Regions from separate parts of the Pseudoalteromonas phenolica genome, predicted to be linked through region 4. Evidence: predicted binding sites of a transcription regulator. Region 4 holds the regulator's gene; each other region holds the start of a gene.
What was found. The regulator sigma-54, encoded in region 4, starts transcription at its own class of promoters, with help from an activator protein. The targets are predictions, from matches to a motif close to GTTGGCACGNNNNTNGNNT.
Positions count from the first base shown of each region.

Region 1 (5,564 bases), 700 kb from region 4:
CTCGAGCTGTAGGGGATATATCGCAGAAACCACAAAAGCCATCTTCTAATGCCTCTTCTTTAGGACGAAATAAGCCATCATTGCCTTTTTGCAGTTTACTATTGTCAGCCTCGATAATTTTAAGCCTATCAACCACTTCTAAAAAATTCGCTGGTGCGCCCTGAGGACGGACTTGGATAGAACCGTCGTCACTGAACACAACCTTATCAACCGGTACAGGTAAAATTATTGGACCACCTTCGCCAATTACTTGACGGCCATGGCTTGTTACTAATGACCCATCCGTTTTGATATTTAAGGTACCAACTTTGGTGTACGCTTCTTCACCAGAAGCATCTAGCACACTGATCCAAGACTTCTGGTCTACCGCTATGTCTAGGTCTCTGCCTGTTTCAACAACAGCCCCCATAGTCATATTGGTGCCTGGGCGCTCTTGCATTGCAAACACTCGTGTTGGTAAACCTTCCCCAAACGCTTGCATTGAACGTGCTTGAGCAAAGTCAGCTTTAAAGCCTGTGGTATTGGCATTGGCTAGGTTATTCGCTTTTAATGCCACACCGCGCAAACTTTGTTTGGCGCCCGACATTGCGATATACAGCATTTTATCCATTACATTGGCCTAAAAATTAATCTTAAACCTAATAAAGCAATAAAAGTGCCAACCTAATTTTGACATTTAAAAAAGAAAAGAAAGGCCGCTGTTGCGGCCTTGATGAAAGAGGGGTTAAGTGATTATCGGATCTGTAGAATGTTCTGTTGTAGTGTCGAGTTAACTTCTAAGGCACGAGAGTTAGCCTGGAAGTTACGTTGAGCACTAATCAAATCTACTAACTCATTTGTAAGGTTAACGTTTGATTGCTCTAAAGCGGATGAGTTAATTGTACCTAATGTACCTGAGCCTGGTTCACCTGCGATTGGTTCACCAGAGGTTAAACTCTTCTTCCAAGCTGTACCACCAACCTGAGACAAACCTTGTGAGTTTGAGAAACGAACCATGGCAACTTGACCAAGGAAAGAGGTATCACCATTTGAATATGATGCAACCACTTTACCATCTGTACCAATATCAATACCTGCTAATCGACCTACTGTTGCACCATCTTGCTCTAACGCTTTAACTTCAAATCGGCTTGCATACTGTGTCGGTAACTTATTTGCGGTGTTACCCTCATCACTCCAGTTCACTGTAATATCATTTGGGAACTGGGCACCATTTGTTAGTCGAAGTGACAGACCTGTGGATCCACTCGATGCAATATTAATATCAGGGAATGTTGTCTCTGGGGCTGTTACATCTGGTAAACCTGCCGCTGTAAATTGCAGTGTGTCGATTGGTGTATGTGCACCTGTAGATGTTTCACCACCATTGATATCAATGGGGATTTCATCCATTGTTGCATACACTTGCCAAGAGTTATTTGCAACAGCAGGGTCTTGTTTTACAAAGAAGAACTGTACAACATGTGGCTCACCTAACGAATCATAAATGGTCGTTGATGTTGATGAGTTATAACTTGTGCTGTCACCTGGATCAAACGTTGTAGTTGATGGTGCGCTTGCTCTCGAGTCTAAGTTCATTGAACTATAAATGTTTGACGTGTGACGAGGCGAACCAGATGCGTCAGGAATTTGAATTGGAGAAGCAGTACTCAGGCTCAGTGATGTTGTATTACCTGTGCCTGGGTCAACGGGAAAGCCTTGTAGGTAATTACCTGCGGCATCTGTTACGAAGTTATCTTTATTAAGCTTAAACGCACCTGCACGCGTATAGGTATAGTCTTGCGAAGCAATGTCTTCACTCATCGCAAAATAACCTTCACCCGTGATTGCTAAATCTAAAGAATTTTGCGTAAATTTAAGCGAGCCTTGGTGGAACTGCTGAGCAACCATGGTCGTTTGAGCACCGTCGCCATTTTTAGTTTTACCAGAGCTAAATACAGACGATGCATATACATCTGCAAATTCTGCACGAGACTCTTTGAAACCCGTCGTGTTAACGTTAGCAATGTTATTTGCTGTGACATCTAAGTCTTTTTGTGCCGCAGCCAATCCTGTTAATGCAATATTGAAACTCATGTTTTCACCTCTTTCACTTAAATTTACTTAAGTACTTAAAATCTATGCTATTTCAGCGACGTCTGACAATTTCACTGCGCCAGCACTTGTGTTTACTATGATGCCATTCGCACCATTTACGTTAACACTGTCAATATTTTTAAATGTCGCCATAGGTAGGCTTGTATATTCGCCATTCAAGCTACCTTCGGCTTTTATTTCGTAATTTCCTGCAGGCATGGTTTCACCATCACCGTTTTTACCATCCCACTCGAACCGGATGGCTCCAGCGGCTTGTGCACCCATGTCTATTTGTCGAACAAGCTGTCCCGAATCGTCATAAATACTGACTGTTAACTTTTCTACGGGACTTTGCGCAATAATCGAGCCTTTCGCTAATTGGTCATCACCAAAGTCTATTGAATCAGACTCTAAAAGGGCTTTTTTGCCGACTAAAGTAGACGCTTGTAATGCAGAATTCGAGGTCATGGACGCTGACAACATGTCAAATTTTTCGTTCAAGCCTGAGATACCCTCAGCCATCGTAAAATTCGTCATCTGCGAAATCATTTGGTCATTATCAGCAGGTTTACTCGGGTCTTGATAAGACAATTGCTGAGTAAGTAACGAAAAGAAATCCTCTTGCGTCAATGCGTCGTTTTTCTTATCGCTCTGCGTTGTTTTATTTTGCTCAGACCAACGTAACGAATCCATATATGAAGATGCGGCATTAATATCGTTACTCATCGGCTATACTCCCACTAGCGCTGACCAAGTAATAAAGTTTTGCTGAGCATTTGCTTGGCTGCATCAGCTACTTGGACATTGGTTTGGTACGAACGTGAAGCAGAGATCATGTTTGCCATTTCTTCTACTACATTCACATTTGGTTTATAGATGTACCCGTCTTTGTCAGCACTAGGGTGATTTGGGTTGTACTCAACCTGTAATGGCTTATCACTCTCTACTATGCCTAACACTTTTACTCCTACCGATGCATTAAGCTGACTAGGATCATGTGCTTCAGACGCTTTAGTCAGTTCCGCTGCAAATACAGGATGTCGCGCTCGATAAACTTTATCTTGGCTAGAACTGATACTGTTGGCGTTTGAAATATTACTCGCAGTGGTATTCAGTCGAATATTCTGAGCACTCATGCCCGAGCCTGCTATATCAAATACATTATATAAGCTCATGATTATGCTCCTTGACTACCAAGGGCTTTTTTTAGCCCTTTAAACTTGCCAGTTAAAAATTGCAAACTTGCCTGATACTCTAATGCGTTTTGTACATACAAGTTTCGTTCCACCTGTATATCTACGGAGTTACCATCACCTGTATCTGCTTGATTTGGATTGCGAAATAACTCAACACTGTTATTAAGCTGACTACCACCATGTAGGTGCTTGCTATCCGTTCTTTGCATCATATTGCCACGTTGCTGAGAAGATTTTGCCGCTTTAAATGCCTGTGCAAAGTCGATATCTTTCGCTTTGTAACCTGGTGTGTCTGCGTTAGCTATATTGCTTGCTAACATCTCTGCACGTTGTGAACGTATCAACATAGTATGTTGATGAACGCCAAGTGCTTTATCAAAACTAATTGCCATGACACGACTCCAAAAATTTGACTCTACAAAGACAAAGCAATAAGTAGGCCAAAATAAAGTCTTTAAATTTCAAAGGCTTGTTTTAGTTAAAGCGAAGAAAATGGTTTTTTTAGGACTTAAAAGAAGAAGTGAAAAAGCGGCAAATAGGTTTGCCGCTTAAAAAATATTACGTTTTTTTGCGGTATATAATGCCGGGGTTACATCGGATCATTTCGAACTCATCACTAAGACCCGCCATGGATTCAGACGCCCCTAAGAATAGATACCCTCTTGGGTTTAGCGCTTGCGCAAACTGCGAGATTATCTTTGCTTTCACCTCTGGAGAAAAGTAAATTAATACATTACGACAAAAAATAACGTCAAATTTACCCATAAGCGAATAGGAATCTAGTAAGTTAAGGTGTCTAAAGTTAACCATTCTTTTAATTGGGTCAACGACCCTAGCCATACCGTTGCCACTGTCTTGAAAAAACTTCTGACGACGCTCAACAGATAAACCCCTTGCTAAAGCCAAAGAGTCATACTCAGCGTTTTTACACATATCAAGCATCGTATTTGATATGTCTGTGCCAACAATTTGCACCCCCATCTTCATTGCACCAGGGTTTTGAGATTGGTACTCAGAAGTCGCCATTGCAATAGAGTATGGCTCTTGCCCTGAAGAGCTTGCCGCTGACCAAATTTTCAGCCCTCTTCGGGTATCTTTCAATTCAGGGTATATTTTACTTTTCAACAACTCAAATGGATATGTATCTCTAAACCAGAGAGTTTCATTTGTTGTCATTGCATCAACAACAGCTGCTCTAAGTTGTCGTTCATGAGGACTCAAAGTCTTAGCAACAAGTGCAGATAAAGAATCAACTCCAAACCGAGCCATCAACGGAGCTAAACGGCTTTTAACCAAGTAAAGCTTATTGTCTCCTAGAACAATACCGCACTGCTGCTCTAAGAAAGTTCTAAACTGGTCATATTCGCCTTGTTGAAGGTTTTTATTTTCCAAGATACTACCGCCGTTATCTAATCACAATGAACCCATTTTTTAACCGCTGTTGCTAATTCATCAGGGTTAAACTTTGCAATAAAATCATCAGCGCCTACTTTCTCAATCATGGCCTGATTAAATACACCACTTAGAGAAGTGTGCAAAATTACATGTAAAGGAGCTAATTTAGGATCTGCCTTAATTTCAGCAGTTAATGTATAGCCATCCATTTCAGGCATTTCTACATCTGAAATAAGCAAACCAACACGCTCTGTGATGTCATTTTGACAATCTACTTCAGCAATTTCTTTTAGCCTAATCAAGGCTTCTTTACCATTTTTGGCAAGCTCAGTTTGCACGCCCAGAGGCTCTAATGCTCGTTTAACTTGATTTCGAGCAACTGCGGAGTCATCGGCAATAAATACTATTCGCTCACCGAGATCTTTTTGCATTTCACCATCAGACACGATGTCTTCGCTTACTTCTGTATTCACAGGACAAATCTCGTTTAAAATCTTTTCAACGTCTAAAATTTCAACAAGTTCGTTTTCTATTTCTGTAACCGCTGTTAAGTAAGAGTATCTACCCGCACCATCTGGTGGCGGCATGATTTTCTCCCAGTTCATGTTAACGATTCTTTCAACTGCACCTACTAAAAAGCCCTGAACAGAACGGTTGTATTCAGCAATGATAATAAAACAGTCTTTAATATTCTCGATAGGTGGACCACCCACAGCCAAAGACATGTCGATAACTGAAATAGTTTGACCACGAATGTGAGCAACACCACGAATGTAAGAGTTAGACTTCGGCATACTAGTGAGCGGTGGGCATTGAAGTACTTCTCTAACTTTAAATACATTGATGCCAAATCTTTGACGACCTCTCAGTCGAAAAAGTAGCAACTCTAGGCGGTTT
Region 1 covers NZ_CP013187.1:1,028,281-1,033,844, reverse strand. Annotated here, with positions in the region: gene PP2015_RS04610 (flagellar basal body rod protein FlgF) at 1-610, opposite strand, end outside; gene flgE (flagellar hook protein FlgE) at 733-2,076, opposite strand; gene PP2015_RS04600 (flagellar hook assembly protein FlgD) at 2,119-2,802, opposite strand; gene flgC (flagellar basal body rod protein FlgC) at 2,817-3,251, opposite strand; gene flgB (flagellar basal body rod protein FlgB) at 3,254-3,664, opposite strand; gene PP2015_RS04585 (CheR family methyltransferase) at 3,831-4,664, opposite strand; gene PP2015_RS04580 (chemotaxis protein CheV) at 4,682-5,564, opposite strand, start outside.
Region 1: the regulator sigma-54 is predicted to act here: its motif matches at 3,699-3,717, upstream of flgB (flagellar basal body rod protein FlgB).

Region 2 (5,564 bases), 690 kb from region 4:
AGCTATGACCTTATTACCATAGAAAATCCAACACCAGGTCCTTGGCAAGTGATTGGCAGAGTTCAATCAGATAGCCGAATTATGGTGTTAGGTGATATTGAACTTGAGGTGGAGCCTCTACCTCAACTGATGTTTAGAGGAGAGACTCTCAAGGTTACAGGCCAAGTGACCAACGATGGTAAGCCAATAGATGTTGGATATTTTCGCGATGTGGTGAGTCTAATCGTCGAGTTTGTTAGCACCAATAATGACCAATATGATAATTTTGGGGCCGGCACACAAAGCGTGACTGAGTTTAAAGATGATGGCCGAGAATTTGATGAAAGACCGATGGACGGTATTTTTACAGGGGAGTTTAAGCTGACTTTTCCAGCAGGCGAATGGCAACCTGAGTTTTATATTGAAACACCCATCCTTAAACGCCGAGTCGCACAAGCACCTATTGTTATTGCTGAGCCTCCATTCGATTTTGATTTAACCTTAGCAAATAGTGCAGATTTAAGTCATGAATTAACCGTTCAATTGGACCAGTCAATCATTAAGCCTGAAACGGTTATTTTTCAGGGGAAAATCTTTTATCCTAACGGTGAAGAACAACTTTTTACGATTAACCCTGAAGCGCGTCTTTACCGCAAATTAGAAATTAGCAATTACGACTGGGGCCGTTATCAAATTGAGTTTTCTGTTTTTGGCGAAAATATCAATGGGCGAGAGTTTATGGCTAAATTGCCCATGTATAATTTTGAGATTGAAAGACCCATAGAAAAGGTGCCCGAGTTACAAGCACCAAAAATTAACCCTTTACTCGCTAAATTACCGCCACCGGAGCCTGAACCAACATTAAGTACCGGTACGCTAGTTAGTATTATCGTATTGGGTAATATTTTTATCATGTTAATCGGTTGGTTAGTGATCCGAATCTTTGTACAGAAGAAGCCAATTAAGCTAAAAATTAAACTACCTTCATTTAAGAAAAAGCAATCTTCACAAGAAGCTGAAGGTAGTGAAGTGATCTCAAATGAAACGAATGGTTCAAAAAATAACAAATCAGGTGATATTTTGAACCTTTCTATGGATGGAGACTAAAAAAGACAGTTTTTTTAAAAAAAACAGTTGACTCTAAACAGGTCGATTCGTATTATTCACGCCGCTGTCAGGGAGCAACCTGACAACAAGAATAAAGCGGAGTGGTAGTTCAGTTGGTTAGAATACCGGCCTGTCACGCCGGGGGTCGCGGGTTCGAGTCCCGTCCACTCCGCCAATTATTCTAAAATTTGTAAGTCGCGCTGGAGTGGTAGTTCAGTTGGTTAGAATACCGGCCTGTCACGCCGGGGGTCGCGGGTTCGAGTCCCGTCCACTCCGCCAATCTTACAAAATGCCTTTAGGCGCCCTTTCCTAAGTGTGGAGTGGTAGTTCAGTTGGTTAGAATACCGGCCTGTCACGCCGGGGGTCGCGGGTTCGAGTCCCGTCCACTCCGCCAATTAGGAAAAGATTAAAGCTCAGTGGAGTGGTAGTTCAGTTGGTTAGAATACCGGCCTGTCACGCCGGGGGTCGCGGGTTCGAGTCCCGTCCACTCCGCCAACGTTTTAATCAAAATATTTGCTCGTGGAGTGGTAGTTCAGTTGGTTAGAATACCGGCCTGTCACGCCGGGGGTCGCGGGTTCGAGTCCCGTCCACTCCGCCAATGCAAATAATACAAAAAGATATCTCTGCGGAGTGGTAGTTCAGTTGGTTAGAATACCGGCCTGTCACGCCGGGGGTCGCGGGTTCGAGTCCCGTCCACTCCGCCATTAGATATCAAGAGTCAATCAGAACAGGCTCTATAAATACCCACCACTGCGGAGTGGTAGTTCAGTTGGTTAGAATACCGGCCTGTCACGCCGGGGGTCGCGGGTTCGAGTCCCGTCCACTCCGCCATCCACTTCTCAGAATGTATCTTATTACCAAACGTTTTTAAGCATTTTTCCAGTAAAATAACTTCCTTGTTATCTTAGATATACTTATAAATCAGAAGTGCGACAGAATGGCTTCTGAGTCACCAATATACTTTCCTGCTATAAATGCTTGTGGCACAGTTTCTTTGCCTGAAATCGCTTTTAAGCTCGTTAAGCTAGCATCGCGGCCTAGAACAATTTCTTCAAACTGTATGCCTTTGCTCACAAGATGTGCTTTAGCTTTCTCACAATAACTACACCCCGGTTTGGTAAATAGGCTAACTGGCTGAGGCTTCTGACATTCGGGATTAATGTAATCAAGCATTGTATCAGCATCAGACACTTCGAAGGGGTCGCCAGGTACATCAGGCTCGATAAACATTTTATCTATGATGCCGTCCTTCACTAGCATTGAGTAACGCCAACTGCGTTTACCAAAGCCTAAATCAGCTTTATCGACAAGCATACTCATACCCGCAGTAAACTCTCCGTTGCCATCTGGGAGTAGAGTAATATTATCCGCTTCTTGATCTTGTGCCCATGCGTTCATGACAAATGTATCGTTCACAGATAAACAAATAATGTCATCCACTCCATTTGCTTTGAATGCGCCTGCAAGCTCGTTGTAACGCGGTAAGTGTGTCGATGAACAGGTTGGGGTAAATGCACCAGGCAAAGAAAATACAACGACAGTTTTACCTTTGAAAAGTTGTTCTGTAGTGACAGTCTGCCACTCATTACCAACTCTTACAGGAAATGAAACTGAGGGTATAGTCTGTCCTTCACGATTTTCTAGCATATTGTTTTCCTCATAGTTGAATGTGTTTATTATCTATAAAGTCTATTTAGATTAAAGTAATTAAAACAAATAAGGGCAATCTAAAAACTAGATTGCCCTTATTTTGTAGTCTGATTTACGAGTTTATGCAGCTACTCTAAAGTAAATAACTCTGGCTCTTTTACAACCACTTTAATAACATCATTAAGCTGTATATTGCTTAAAGGCCTAGCGCTTATGTTTCTTGCAATAGCGCTCTGAGCATTCACTTGCTCTACCACAACCTGCTCAATGGTTTGGATATGATGTGCGAATTGCATACCGTTAGCTGCAGTCAAGTTACTTCTATGAAGTATAGAGAGGAGTTGTCCTGATTCAAGGCCATGACTCTTTCCTAAATTAATTACTACTCTATCTGAGTCTATCATTAATATTTTTCCGCTAGTTGTGAGACAGCTTACGGCAGAGTCTAAATCTTGGCTAACCTTATTGAAGATAGTTTGAATTTTTTGACCATAATCGGTTCGCCAAAACTCTTCACTATTTACATTCACAATCTTAGTTTTTTTATGTGGCCAAATACCCTCGGCACTATAATGCTGCGACCAGACTTGATCGTTTGTCTGTGAGTCAAATAGCGCAAAGTCAATTTTAAAGTTACGCATATAGGCTTCTCTTTCCCAAAATGCATAATCATTGTTCATTTTTCTTCCTTGAGAAATATCAGTGATTTGACTTAGTAAAACATATTGGCTGTTACTATTTCGACTTAGTGTATCTATTAAATGTGAGTTGTAGTCGAATTGTTGAGCAAAAAAAGCCCTAACATCTAATTTGCGGTCAATGTACGGGATCATCTTAACACCCGTATTACGTTCATTTAATGTATTGAATAAGCGTTGTGAGCTGGCTTCTGGCATGTCAAAAATTTGACCTAGTCGGGCTTGCTCTGGATGTGTTAACTGACTTTGGGTGATGGTTATTTGTTTATTAAACTTTGACTCAACGCATTGTGATTGCTGAGGAATAATGTCCAGATGCAGGGTAACTGAATATTGTTCCCCTTGCTGTTGCTCATTGATTAAGTTCACATGCTGTATCTGGCCATGAGTTTTAATTTTCAGCTCATCTTGCTCGAGTACGCCGTCGGCAACGGTTTGTACACTAGATACCGTTGCGCCAGAGAATATTAAAGCCTGTGTGATGGCATCTTTAACAGCCATTTGTCTTGCAGAAGTAGTGTCACCATCTACAATGCCACCATAACCGACTACTTCAAACCATTCTGCTTTGGATTGCATGCTGAAAATGATCAATGCAATTATCAGAAAATGTTTCATCTTCAAGATCTCAAGGTAATTTGCTCAATAATTTTAAATAGCAATAGGTGTACCAGCTTTGTTGGCGTAAAAAATGCATCTTGAAATTAGGTTTTAGATAGGTGCGTTTATTATGAAAACGAAAAACGTTTTTTATTCATCATTGGTGGCATGTTCAGTGTTACTTTCTGGTTGTAGTTCAGTGTTCGATAAACATATTGAGTATGCTTATGAGGAGCCCGATTATTATCCAGTCTTACGTGCAGTAGGGTACGCACCTTTGAGTAGTCAGCCTGGAGAAACTGATTCGCAAAAGATGCTGATGGCAATTAAAGTATCTAAACTTGAGGCTTATAGAGAGCTTGCAGAGCAAGTGCATGGACAAAAGCTCACTTCAACGATGACAGTTAAAGGGGCAATTGCGCAATCAGACGGATTGTCGAGTCAAGTAGGTGGGTTAATAAAAGGCGCTAAAATCGTAAAAACTTACGCCGTTGGTGATACTTACGCGACAGAATTAGAATTAGACATGAAAAAAGTGCATGAACTTTATATCAGCGCAATAAAGCCTAGGAAAGTTAAGCGCGTAATATACTACTAATAAATCTCAAATGAGTGAGTTTATAGGGGCTAGGCTTTAAGGTTTTTAACTAATTCAGAGTTTGCGCTTACAACACCACCATCTTGACCGTAAGTGATAGATGTAGGAGCTCCTATGATTATGTCTTTCAATTCTCGCACTGCAAGTTGAGCTTGATGTGCAGCTTGTGCATTCACGTCATTTTGCTTCTGACACTTCAAAAGTAAGGCATTAATGGTGCTGGTTAAAGGCTCGATTTGCTCAGTTTTAAAAATCTCTTTGCTAAAACCTGAAATTTCTTTATCGAGTTTTTGAATTGTGTTGAGTAAAGTCAGCTTTTCTCGAGCTATGTCTTTTAAGCCATCGCCTCTTTTACTGGCAAGACATTCTAACTCAGCATCTAAAATCTGGGTCAAAGTGTTTAGATGCTGAATTTGGTTTTCTAATTTATGATGACAAAGGTTTATCTGATCATCCATATACATCAAACTCGAATGCGGCAATGTTCTTAGCTAACTTTTCAGCATCTACTTGGTATTTGCCTTCGCTGATTGCTTTTTTAAGCTCTTCAACCTTTTTACTGTCAAAAGCAGGCTGCTGTTGTGCTTTTTCTTGCAAACTTTTAAGTTGCTGTGCTTGTGGTGTTAAGCTGACAGAGTCAGTAGCTGCCTTTTGAGGGGCTTTAGCTGAAATCTGAGCTTGATTAGCATCCGCTTTTTGTAATTCGGCTTTTTGTTGCTTAATATTATTAAGCGAACTGTTGGGCTGAGATTGCCCTTTTACATTATTAACCATGATAATTGACCCTAAAATTAATCATGCCTTTCTATCGGCCTTCTAGCTTATAACTTTAGCAAAAAAATTAAATATTAACCTCAACAGATTCTACATCTTTTACTCTGGCTGAGATAGTTTTTCCAGACTTCTGATTTTTAACCCTTATTTGCTCACCT
Region 2 covers NZ_CP013187.1:1,021,910-1,027,473, forward strand. Annotated here, with positions in the region: gene PP2015_RS04510 (TIGR03503 family protein) at 1-1,086, shown strand, start outside; tRNA gene PP2015_RS04515 (tRNA-Asp) at 1,185-1,261, shown strand; tRNA gene PP2015_RS04520 (tRNA-Asp) at 1,289-1,365, shown strand; tRNA gene PP2015_RS04525 (tRNA-Asp) at 1,404-1,480, shown strand; tRNA gene PP2015_RS04530 (tRNA-Asp) at 1,505-1,581, shown strand; tRNA gene PP2015_RS04535 (tRNA-Asp) at 1,608-1,684, shown strand; tRNA gene PP2015_RS04540 (tRNA-Asp) at 1,714-1,790, shown strand; tRNA gene PP2015_RS04545 (tRNA-Asp) at 1,841-1,917, shown strand; gene PP2015_RS04550 (glutathione peroxidase) at 2,008-2,733, opposite strand; gene PP2015_RS04555 (flagellar assembly protein T N-terminal domain-containing protein) at 2,865-4,052, opposite strand; gene PP2015_RS04560 (LPP20 family lipoprotein) at 4,165-4,632, shown strand; gene flgN (flagellar export chaperone FlgN) at 4,662-5,090, opposite strand; gene flgM (flagellar biosynthesis anti-sigma factor FlgM) at 5,083-5,406, opposite strand; gene flgA (flagellar basal body P-ring formation chaperone FlgA) at 5,474-5,564, opposite strand, start outside.
Region 2: the regulator sigma-54 is predicted to act here: its motif matches at 4,091-4,109, upstream of PP2015_RS04555 (flagellar assembly protein T N-terminal domain-containing protein).

Region 3 (5,564 bases), 1.0 Mb from region 4:
ACATCCTTAAATTCGCTAATGCTTTGAGTATACCCAAATTTTAAAGACATGCGAATGAAGGAGGAGCTTTATCATGGCCTTATAAGCAAGATATAAGGCCATGGAATAAGTTTTTAGTACTTAGCTGACTTGCCATTCGGTAGGGCGTTTTGAATAAATTCACGTAAGTCTTGATTCGATTGCTCTAAATCAGCACGACGTAAATACATCATATGGCCTGAGCGATAACCTTTAAAGCTTAAACGGTCACGCATTTTTGCACTTGGGTCGAGTTGCCACATCGTATATTTTGCATCGAAATAATTGGTTGCACCGTCATAGTATCCCGCTTGCACTAACACATTAAGGTAAGGGTTTTGCGCCATGGCTAAACGTAGTTGCTCACCAGTGTTGTTGTTTGTTCGATCCCATGGATGAACCGAGCCAAACATATTGTATTTAATGTCGGTTTTGTAATTTAACTCTTCACGTAGATAGTAATTAATGGCTGGCGTGAAAGAGTGCAGCCATGAGGTTAGCTCAGGCCAATAATCAGGGCGACTGCCAGCATCGCGTTTATCAATACCTAAATAACGAGAGTCTAAGCGGCCAAGTGTTTGACCTCTACCTCTTAGCAGCTCCTTCCAAAAAGCGCTGGTTGGAATGTCTAAATTGTTTTGTGCAACAAAGGTTTCTGATAAACCACTGAACTTAGCAACTTGTTTAATTGTTTGTTGTTTTTCAGCATCGCTGATAAATGCACCTTTTGCCAATGCCGGTAGATATTGGTTAATGGTGTAAGTTTCAACTTCTTCTAATACGTCTAACAAGTCTTTATTTTGTAGCTCTGGCGCTAAAGCTTTGTGGTACCAAGCTGCTGCCGCATAGTAAGGTAAGCGATTAGCTGCTTTTACAGGGCCTTGGCGTTTAATGCCAATATCAGTAGGCGATACAAGTACTACGCCATTTAAGTACATCCATTGGCTGTTTTGTAGTTCGTGAGCAAGACCTGAGACACGGGTTGTACCATAGCTTTCACCAATTAAAAATTTAGGCGATAAAAAGCGGTTGTTTCGATTTACAAAAGTGTTTAGCCATTCTGCTAGATATTTGATATCAGCATTGACACCAAAGAAACGCTTTTTCTGCTCCGCCTTGCTAGGCATTTTTCCATCTTTGTTTGGTAAAACACGCGAATAGCCAGTATTCACAGGATTTACGAAAACAATGTCGGCTACGTCTAAAACTGAGTAAGGGTTAGTTTGTACACCGTACGGCTGAACTGGATAGCCCTCGGTATCGATATTTAATGTTTTAGGGCCTGTATAGGCAATATGCATCCATACTGATGCTGAGCCGGGGCCACCATTGAATGAAATAAGCAGTGGACGTTTACTTATATCTTTAACATCCGTTTTTTTGTAATAGGTGTAATGCAAAGTGGCGATCGGATGACCTTCTTCATCCCATACTGGTTGAGTGCCAGTGGTCGCAGTGTAGTTAATTCTTTCACCCAGAATTTTAGTTTTATGCTTAGTAACAACTTGATTGTCTATGTCGATTTGGCGGCTATGTTCACTGGCATTGACCGCATGACTAATCAGCAATGCTGCACTGATGATGATGGTTTTTAATTTCATTAGTTTATGTCCTCCGAATTTAAATAATGTTCTCCTCCCACTGAATATGCAAAGTTTATGAGTCCAAATAAGGGCAAATTGAGACGGGTGTATAAATGGTCGAAATTTATGCACCAGCTCAGTTCAATGTGAATAATTACGCACTTTTTTGGTGCATTCTATTTAGTTTATATTCGGTTATTTTTTGTAACTTAATGTATTTAATTGCTTTTTAATTTTGGTATAGAGCTTGATTATTCATTGTCAATATAACGCATCACAATGTCGAAGGGGGCAATATGAAAATGATCAGCGCTATCATTAAGCCATTTAAGCTTGATGAGGTCCGAGAAGCATTATCAGAACTCGGTGTAGAAGGCATGACAGTCGTTGACGTAAAGGGATTTGGGCGTCAACGCGGTCATACTGAACTATATCGAGGGGCTGAGTACCAAGTGGATTTCATTCCTAAAATCAAAGTCGAAATCGCAACACAGAGTGAAAACGCAGAGCGAATTGTTAATAAGTTAAGTGAAGTGGCTAGAACCGGCAAAATCGGTGACGGTAAGATTTTTGTGTATGACCTAGACCAAGTAGTGCGTATTCGTACTGGTGAATTCGACGAAGAAGCGATTTAGGAGTAAGAATAATGGAAAACAGTATTATAGAACTCAAGTTCTCATTAAACACATTTTATTTTTTAATTTCTGGCGTCTTAGTAATGTGGATGGCTGCGGGCTTTGCTATGTTAGAAGCAGGCTTGGTACGCTCAAAAAATACCACTGAAATTCTCACAAAAAATATCGCGCTGTATGCCATTGCTTGTACCATGTTCTTGCTGGTGGGTTACAACATTATGTATGTAGATAATACGGCGGGTGGCATAGTGCCGAACTTTGGCGCTTTGATAGGTAGTGCTGCAGATGATGCAACTCATGCATTAGAAGCTGACTTTTTCTTCCAAGTTGTATTTGTAGCAACGGCAATGTCAATTGTATCGGGTGCTGTTGCTGAACGAATGAAGCTATGGGCTTTCTTGGCATTCACCGTTGTTTTAACCGGATTAATTTATCCAATTGAAGGTTTTTGGACTTGGGGCGGTGGCTTCTTATCTGAAATGGGTTTTGTTGACTTCGCAGGTTCAGCGATTGTACATGGTGCGGGTGCAGCAGCTGCATTAGCTGGCGTGTTATTGCTTGGTGCGCGTAGAGGGAAATACGGTAAAAATGGTGAAGTTTACCCAATCCCAGGTTCAAATATGCCACTTGCAACTTTAGGTACATTTATCTTGTGGATGGGCTGGTTTGGTTTTAACGGTGGTTCACAACTATTCATTGCAGATAAAGCAAATGCGGTTGCTGTGAGTCAAATTCTTGTGAATACCAATGCTGCGGCGGCAGCTGGTGCAATTGCTGCACTGTTAGTATGTAAAGTGCTTTGGGGTAAAGCTGACTTAACTATGATTTTAAATGGTGCATTAGCTGGTTTAGTCGTAATTACTGCAGAACCCGCTTCACCATCACCGACACTGGCAGTTTTACTTGGCGCATTAGGGGGTTCTTTGGTGGTATTCAGTATCGTGTTCCTTGATAAGGCTAAAATTGATGATCCTGTAGGTGCGATTTCTGTACACGGTACATGTGGCGCATTAGGTATCATGTTAGTACCACTATCAAATGGTGATGCGAACTTTGTAACTCAGTTAATTGGTTTAGTAAGTATCTTTGCTTTTGTATTCATCGCTTCTTACATTGTTTGGGCCATTTTAAAATCAACAATGGGTATTCGAGTTGGTGAAGAAGAAGAGTTATCAGGTATGGACCAACATGATTGTGGTGTTGATGCTTATCCTGAGTTCGTAACTGTTCGCGGTCAATAGTTGTGAAAGTTTTCAATTTGCACACAGTGAGTGAAGAACAAATATCAGAAGTATCGAGACAAGATTTACTGAGTGGTGTTCATGTGATGAGAGTTACCCACTGTGTGCATTTTGAAAAACTAAAAAGAATCAAGCCTAACTTAGCAATGAGTTAGGCTTTCAGGTCTTGTTAATCTAAGGTAATCTATGGTGATTAAATTGGCATTAACCATTCGTGAATAAAGGCATGGCCGAAAAAAAGACTCCCAACCCAAAATCGTCTACAAAGAAAGCAACACCGAAAAAAAGCGCTGCGCCTAAATCGAAAAATACAAAAAATACCAAAAAAACTACAAAACAGTCTAAAAGCAAATTAGCCCAATTTAAACAAAGAACCTTACTAGGTCTTTGGCGTTTGTTTTGGAAAGGTAGCATCGCCGTTCTTGCAGTCTTAGCCTTCTACGTACTTTATCTCGATGCTAAAGTCACGAAGCAATTTGAAGGGAATAAATGGCAGTTGCCAGTGCAGGTCTATGCCCGGACTATGGATTTCCGCCCTGATCAGTATTTGTCAGAAAAAGAAGTACTTTGGGAATTAAAACGCTTAAATTATTCAGAAGTAAATCAACTTAGTCGCACAGGTCAGTATGTGGTTGAAGGGCGAACTATACGTATTTATCGACGCGCTTTTGAGTTTTATGATGGTGTTGAACAAGGCAAAGTATTTACTCTGAATTTTGCAGGTAAAAAATTAGCCAGCATAGTCAATGAGTCAGGTCGACGTGTGCCTAAAGCTCGATTAGAGCCTGTACAGATTGCGCGTATCGGCAATGACTCAAAGCAAGACAGAGAGTTTGTTCCACTCGATAAATTTCCCACTATTTTAAAAGATGCGCTATTGGTTGTGGAAGATAGAAACTTCTATGAACATCATGGTGTATCTGTCATGTCTATTCTTAGAGCGCTTTATACCAACATCAAAGCAGGAAGAACGGTACAAGGCGGCAGCACATTGACTCAGCAGTTAGCTAAAAACTTCTACCTAACCCGAGAACGTACTCTTACGCGTAAGATCAATGAAGCCTTAATCGCGATGATTTTAGACTTCAGATACAGCAAAGATGCCATCTTAGAAGCTTATTTAAACGAGGTTTACTTAGGGCAGGCATATAATCAAGGTGTGCATGGTATGGGACTGGCAGCAGAGTTTTACTTTGCAAAGCCTGTTGATGAGCTTGAGTTTGATCAAATTGCTTTATTAGTGGCTATGGTCAAAGGGCCTTCTTATTACAACCCGAGGCGTTATCCAGAACGTGCTCAAGAACGTCGTGATCTGGTACTCAGACTACTGGCCGAAAATGGTTATTTAAGTACCAATGAGTATCGTCAGTCGCTAGAAAGGCCAATTAAAGTTGAGCCATTAAGCCGTGACCGGCAACAAAATTATCCAGGTTACCTAGAGTTGGTAAATCGAGAGCTAAAAGAATTATTACCTGATCAGCAAGTCATCAATGCTGGTGTGAGGATATTTACGTATTTCGATTTACAAAAACAAGCCGCAATGGAAGAGTCTATCCGCAAAGGTTTACCTTATTTAGAGCGCAAATATAAAACTGAAAAACTTGAAACCGCGATGCTCTCAGTCAACCTTGAGAAAGCGGGGGTGTCTGCTTTGGTTGCTGGCCGAGATATGCGCTTTAGCGGTTTAAATCGCGCACTCGATACCAAGCGACAAGTGGGGTCGCTGGTTAAGCCTGCAATATATCTTTCGGCCTTTGAGCAAAATACTCACAACCTTGGCACATTATTAGAAGATGGGCCGCTAGAGGTCAAAGATAGTTCAGGCGATGTATGGACACCTGAAAACTTCGATCATAAATTTAGAGGCGAAATGCCGCTTTATGAAGCGTTTAGTAAAAGTATTAATATACCAGCGGTCAACCTAGGTTTAGATATTGGCGTACATAAAGTCGCTGAAACACTGAGTGAATTAGGTATTCAGCAGCAGGTTGAACAATACCCTTCGTTACTTCTTGGCGCTCTGGAGCTTTCTTCATTCGATGTGGCACAGATGTATAGCACCATTGCCAGGCAAGGCCGCTATCAGC
Region 3 covers NZ_CP013187.1:3,135,426-3,140,989, reverse strand. Annotated here, with positions in the region: gene PP2015_RS14030 (S10 family peptidase) at 114-1,619, opposite strand; gene PP2015_RS14025 (P-II family nitrogen regulator) at 1,898-2,236, shown strand; gene PP2015_RS14020 (ammonium transporter) at 2,248-3,477, shown strand; gene mrcB (penicillin-binding protein 1B) at 3,704-5,564, shown strand, end outside.
Region 3: the regulator sigma-54 is predicted to act here: its motif matches at 1,836-1,854, upstream of PP2015_RS14025 (P-II family nitrogen regulator).

Region 4 (5,564 bases):
CCAAAGAAGGGAGGAGGTTAACGGGAATGTTATCAACACAATAATATCCTAGGTCTTCCAATACCCTTAAGGCTACTGATTTACCTGACCCTGAGCGACCACTAATGATGATCAGTTCCATGGATTCCTCTCTATTTATTAATCTTGAAGCGCAATAAGTTGATAGAGTGCGTCATCGTCTTGTGCATGACGAAGTTGTTTACAAAACTCTTTATTGTTTAGTTTATCAGCAATTGCAGCTAAGGTCTTTAGATGTTCTGCATTATTACCTTCAGGTACAAGTAGTGCCAACAAAATATCGACAGGTCTATTGTCTATTGCGTCAAAATCAATTCCATTTTGGTTGGTCACTAAGATGGCAAAGATAGAGTCTATTCCTGCAAGTCGGCCATGAGGGATCGCTATACCCTTACCTATGCCCGTACTGCCTAATTTTTCTCGAGTCAGGAAGGCATCAAGGATTTCGTGAGCATTGTGTTCAGGAAGGTGCTGGCTCGCTAATTCACTAATGTACTCTAGCGCACGTTTTTTGCTATTAAAAAGGACCGCAGCTTTACTGCAGTCCTTGTTGATAATCGAGCTAAGTTTCATGGTTAGTGTCGAGTTAATTTCTCTTTATGTTTGATAACTTGGCGATCGAGTTTATCAACGAGTTTATCAATGGCTGCATACATATCTGAATGTTCATCTGAAGCGAAAATTTCAGCTCCATTTAAATGAACAGTGGCTTCGGCTTTTTGTACCAGCTTCTCAACATCTAAGATCACATGAACGTTGTTTATGTGATCAAAATGCCTTTCTAGCTTTGCAAACTTCGTGTTTACATAGTCTCTTAATGAATCTGTAATTTCTACGTGACGACCAGTTAAATTTAGTTGCATAAGCATTTTCCTTCTCTTGGTTTACGTCTTAAATCAGACTTTTACGCTGATTTGACGGTGGAATAGAGAGTGACTCGCGGTATTTTGCAATTGTACGACGTGCCACTTTGATTCCCTGTTCTGCCAATATATCTGCAATCTTGCTGTCGCTCAATGGCTTAGCAGTGTTTTCTGCAGCAATTAGCTTCTTGATCAATGCCCTAATCGCAGTGGATGAGCATTCACCTCCGTTTTCAGTGCTTACGTGACTTGAGAAGAAGTACTTCAACTCAAAAATGCCACGGGGTGTATGCATGTACTTCTGAGTGGTGACACGAGAAATGGTAGACTCGTGCATCTCGACCATCTCAGCAACATCATTTAAAACCATAGGCTTCATTGCCTCTGGTCCATGTTCAAAGAATGCCTGTTGTTGTTGCACAATGCAATTAGTAACTTTCATTAAAGTGTCATTACGACTTTCTAAACTCTTGATGAACCATTTGGCTTCTTGCAAGTGAGAACGTATGAACTGGCTGTCTGAGCTTGATTTAACTGAACGAGACATTGCCGCGTAATGATCGTTAACTCTTATTTTAGGCATGCATTCAGGGTTTAGTTCGACAATCCAACGGCCTTTCACTTTTTTCACTGACACATCAGGAATAACGTACTCAGATTCTTCACGGATAATACTGGCGGCAGGCTTAGGGTTAAGACTATGAATAAGCGTCATCACTTCTTTTAACTCAGGCTCTTTGAGCTTGGTCTTTTTCATGATGGTGCGGTAATCACGGCTAGCGAGTAAATCAATATGTTCGCTTAACACCATTTTTGTTTCAGCAATGAAAGGCGTATCTGCATCAAACTGATTGAGTTGAATACATAAGCATTCTTGTAAAGAGCGAGCCGCAATGCCTACAGGGTCAAATAGTTGAATGCGTTTTAATACAGCCTCAACTTCATCGAGTTCGATTAACTCTTCATCATTGCCTTCATTAATACTTTCGAGAAGCTCTTCAGTGCTGATAGTCAGTAGGCCTGCATCATCAACTGCTTCTACGATGGCAACGGCGATGGCTTTATCTGTAGGGCTAAACGGGGTGAGCTCTAATTGCCACATCAGGTATTCATGCAGTGTTTCAGTGGTTTCACCCTGATAAATGGTTTCGTCTTCAGGCATTGGACCACTGCTGGAGCTTGGAGCAGCGCTCATGTATTCGTCCCAAGTCACATCCATGGCTAGATCGTCACTGACCGTTTCTTTGCTAAGTGCTGCATCACTATCAAGCTCGTAATCGCTGGTCGGCTCCTCACCGTGACCATCATCAGCAGAATTAGAAAGTTGCTCGCCAGAGTCAGTATCTTTGGCTGCTTTGTCTGAATCATTGTCATCAGCACTTGGTTCTAGTTCTGATTCATCAACTTCAAGTAAAGGGTTGCTATCCAGCGCTTCTTGGATCTCTTGTTGCAGATCTAATGTGCTCAATTGCAGTAAGCGAATTGCTTGCTGCAATTGTGGTGTCATGGTTAGTTGCTGCCCCATGCGCAGCTGTAGCGATTGCCTCATGTATTTCTAACAATCCTTTTTGTTATTTGGATAATGTCTTGCATTAACTATAGACGGAATTGTTCACCTAGGTAGACGTCTCTAACGGTTTGATCAGCTAAAACTGATTCAGGTGTACCTGACGCGATTAATTCACCATGTGAAACAATATAAGCTTTCTCACAAACATCAAGAGTTTCTCTTACGTTGTGATCTGTAATGAGTACGCCAATGCCGCGATTTTTTAAATGCTCAACAATTTTCTTTATATCTAACACTGAAATTGGATCAACGCCAGCAAAAGGCTCATCTAAGAGGATAAATTTAGGGTTAGCGGCTAAAGCGCGAGCAATTTCTACTCGTCGACGCTCACCGCCAGATAAAGCCATGCCCTGACTGTCCCTAATATGCTGAATGTTAAACTCATCAAGTAGGTCGTCTAAAGTTTGCTCTCTTTGGATTTTGTTGAGGTCTTTACGTGTTTCTAAAATAGCCATTAAATTTTGATACACGGTCAATTTTCTAAAAATGGAAGATTCCTGAGGAAGATAACCAATACCCATACGTGCTCTACTGTGCATAGGTAGTAAAGTGATATCTTCATCATCTATGGTGACTTTACCTTTGTCACTTGGAACAAGACCGACAATCATATAAAAGCTGGTGGTTTTACCTGCCCCATTAGGACCAAGTAGACCAACAATGCTTCCTGCTTCTACACTCAGGCTCACATTTTTCACCACTTGGCGACCCTTATAGCTTTTAGCTAAGGCCGTAGCTGTTAACACACTCATGATCATTGACCTTGTTCAGGGTTAGATTTTGGAGACTTTTTCTCGGGCACAAGAATCGTGTGCACTCGTTGTTGGTTTTGCTCGTTTCGCTCGGCACTGATCAATTGTTTTTCGATGTCATAAATAATCGCTTCAGCCTTGATAACCTGACCTGCTTGATTTATTTCGGCCTTGCCTTTGATAGTAAGCAGTCTATTTGCAACGTCATATCTTACTTCTTCAGCGCTAGCACTTAACAAAGTACCATCGGCTTGCTTTTCAATAAACCGTGCGGGTTTACCTGTCGCGACTAAAAGCTGTTTGTTTTCACCTAGTTCTTCACGTTGATGAACTTCAAGTCGATCGGCGTAAATTTCACGATTGCCATGAATTATTTCAACATTTTCTTCAAAGATGCCAATGTTTGTCTTTAATTGTGCTTGCTGTTTACCAGCTTTTATTGACACTTGAGACATAGATGCTTCTTCAGCATAGCTGAGGTTAGAAAAGCCGAGTAACAGAAGTGAAAGAAATAGTTTATTGGTCATAATAAATGGTTCGCGTATGGTTAATGAGCTCAATAATTTCAGTATTGAGATCTGCATTGAGGCCTTGTCCCTTAATATTTAAGTGAGGCCCAACAATTTCTACGGGTAGATCTGAGCGCATTGAACGCTGAGTAATATCTACTTGAATATGGTCTGCGCTTATTTGGCTGATCATTGCGCCTTCAGTGAGGTTAAGCGCTTTTACATCACCCTCTAATATCAGCATGTTATTTTCATATAATGTCGCTTCATTGGCAGTAAGCTGCCAATTTTGCGGCCCATTAAACAGGGTAAATGTGGGGGCGGTAAAATGACTGAACCCCAGCTGTTGATAAAGCTCCATTTTATTGGCTTCGACTAAATAATTTCGTAAGCCCGCTTCTGAATATTTGGTTTGTTTCAGATCTGTCGCTATGTAATCTGGTGTGGCGATGCTCTCTTCATCAGTGGCATCTTGTTTTTCAGGTTGATTAAAATAAGGTGACCATATCCAGTACATGGTCAGTGCAAAAATAACCAGTAATATGGCACGGTTCACCGTCATGCGCTTGTTCCTGATGTCCCTAGGGTCTGACCCTGACACAACATAATTAAGTCAGTTAACTCTCTCACAGCACCAAATCCACCTGGTAATAATGTGGTGTAGTGCGAAAGGTTTCGAATAATTGGATGCGCATCGTTAACAGCAACAGCAAAACCAACTTGTTCCATAACGGGTAGGTCAGGACCATCATCACCAATATAAGCAATATCGGCATCTGTTAAGCTTAAGCTTGCTTTCAACTCTTCGTAGGCTTGCACCTTATCTTCTTGTCCTTGGTAAATATGCTTAACGGTTAAACTAGTCATACGCTGCTGAACAATTTGTGAATGACGCCCAGTGATCACGGCAACTTCAACTCCAGCGTTGATGAGGGCTTTTATGCCAAAGCCATCTTTGGTGTTAAATGCTTTAAGCTCTTCACCTTGATTACCAAGATAAATTCGGCCATCAGAGAATACACCGTCAATGTCGCAAATTAGCAGCTTAATCTGCTTTGCTCTCGATACCACATCTTGGCTGATTGGCTGATACAAATCCGCAAACTGCATTTAAATTACTCCTGCCTTTAATAGGTCTTGCATATTCAGAGCACCAATAGGGCGATTAGTTTCGTCAACCACAATTAAACCATTAATGCGTTTGTTTTCCATAATATTCAATGCTTCAGCTGCCAACATATCTGCTTTTGCAGTTGTACATTTAACAGTCATTGCATCATCAATTTTAGCGCTGTGCAAATCTAGCTTTTGTTCAATAATACGGCGTAAATCACCATCGGTAAAAAGACCCGCTAAGATACCTTGCTCATCAACGATCGCTGTCATGCCTAGACCTTTACTCGAGATTTCAAATAATGCATCTTTAATGAGCTTACCTGTTTTTATAATAGGCAGTTGTTCACCTCTATGCATAATGTCTTCGAGGGTAAGCAGTAAACGTCTTCCTAGAGAACCTCCAGGGTGAGAAAGTGCAAAGTCATCTGCGGTAAACCCGCGAGCTTCAAGCAATGCTACTGCGAGTGCATCGCCCATGACGAGTGTTGCAGTGGTGCTTGCGGTAGGAGCCAAACCAAGTGGACAGGCTTCTTTTGAAACCGCAATACATAAATGGATATCTGACAGGTTAGCCATTGAGGAGGTTGGATTACCTGTCATTGAGATAGTTTTTGCGCCAATACGTTTAATAACAGGAATAATATTGACCACTTCACTGGTCTCTCCTGAGTTTGAGATCAATAAGACCACATCGTCTTTGGTGATCATACCTAAATCACCATGACTTGCTTCACCT
Region 4 covers NZ_CP013187.1:329,653-335,216, forward strand. Annotated here, with positions in the region: gene rapZ (RNase adapter RapZ) at 1-121, opposite strand, end outside; gene ptsN (PTS IIA-like nitrogen regulatory protein PtsN) at 139-591, opposite strand; gene hpf (ribosome hibernation promoting factor) at 594-881, opposite strand; gene PP2015_RS01545 (RNA polymerase factor sigma-54) at 910-2,430, opposite strand; gene lptB (LPS export ABC transporter ATP-binding protein) at 2,478-3,203, opposite strand; gene lptA (lipopolysaccharide transport periplasmic protein LptA) at 3,206-3,730, opposite strand; gene lptC (LPS export ABC transporter periplasmic protein LptC) at 3,720-4,274, opposite strand; gene kdsC (3-deoxy-manno-octulosonate-8-phosphatase KdsC) at 4,271-4,822, opposite strand; gene PP2015_RS01570 (KpsF/GutQ family sugar-phosphate isomerase) at 4,823-5,564, opposite strand, start outside.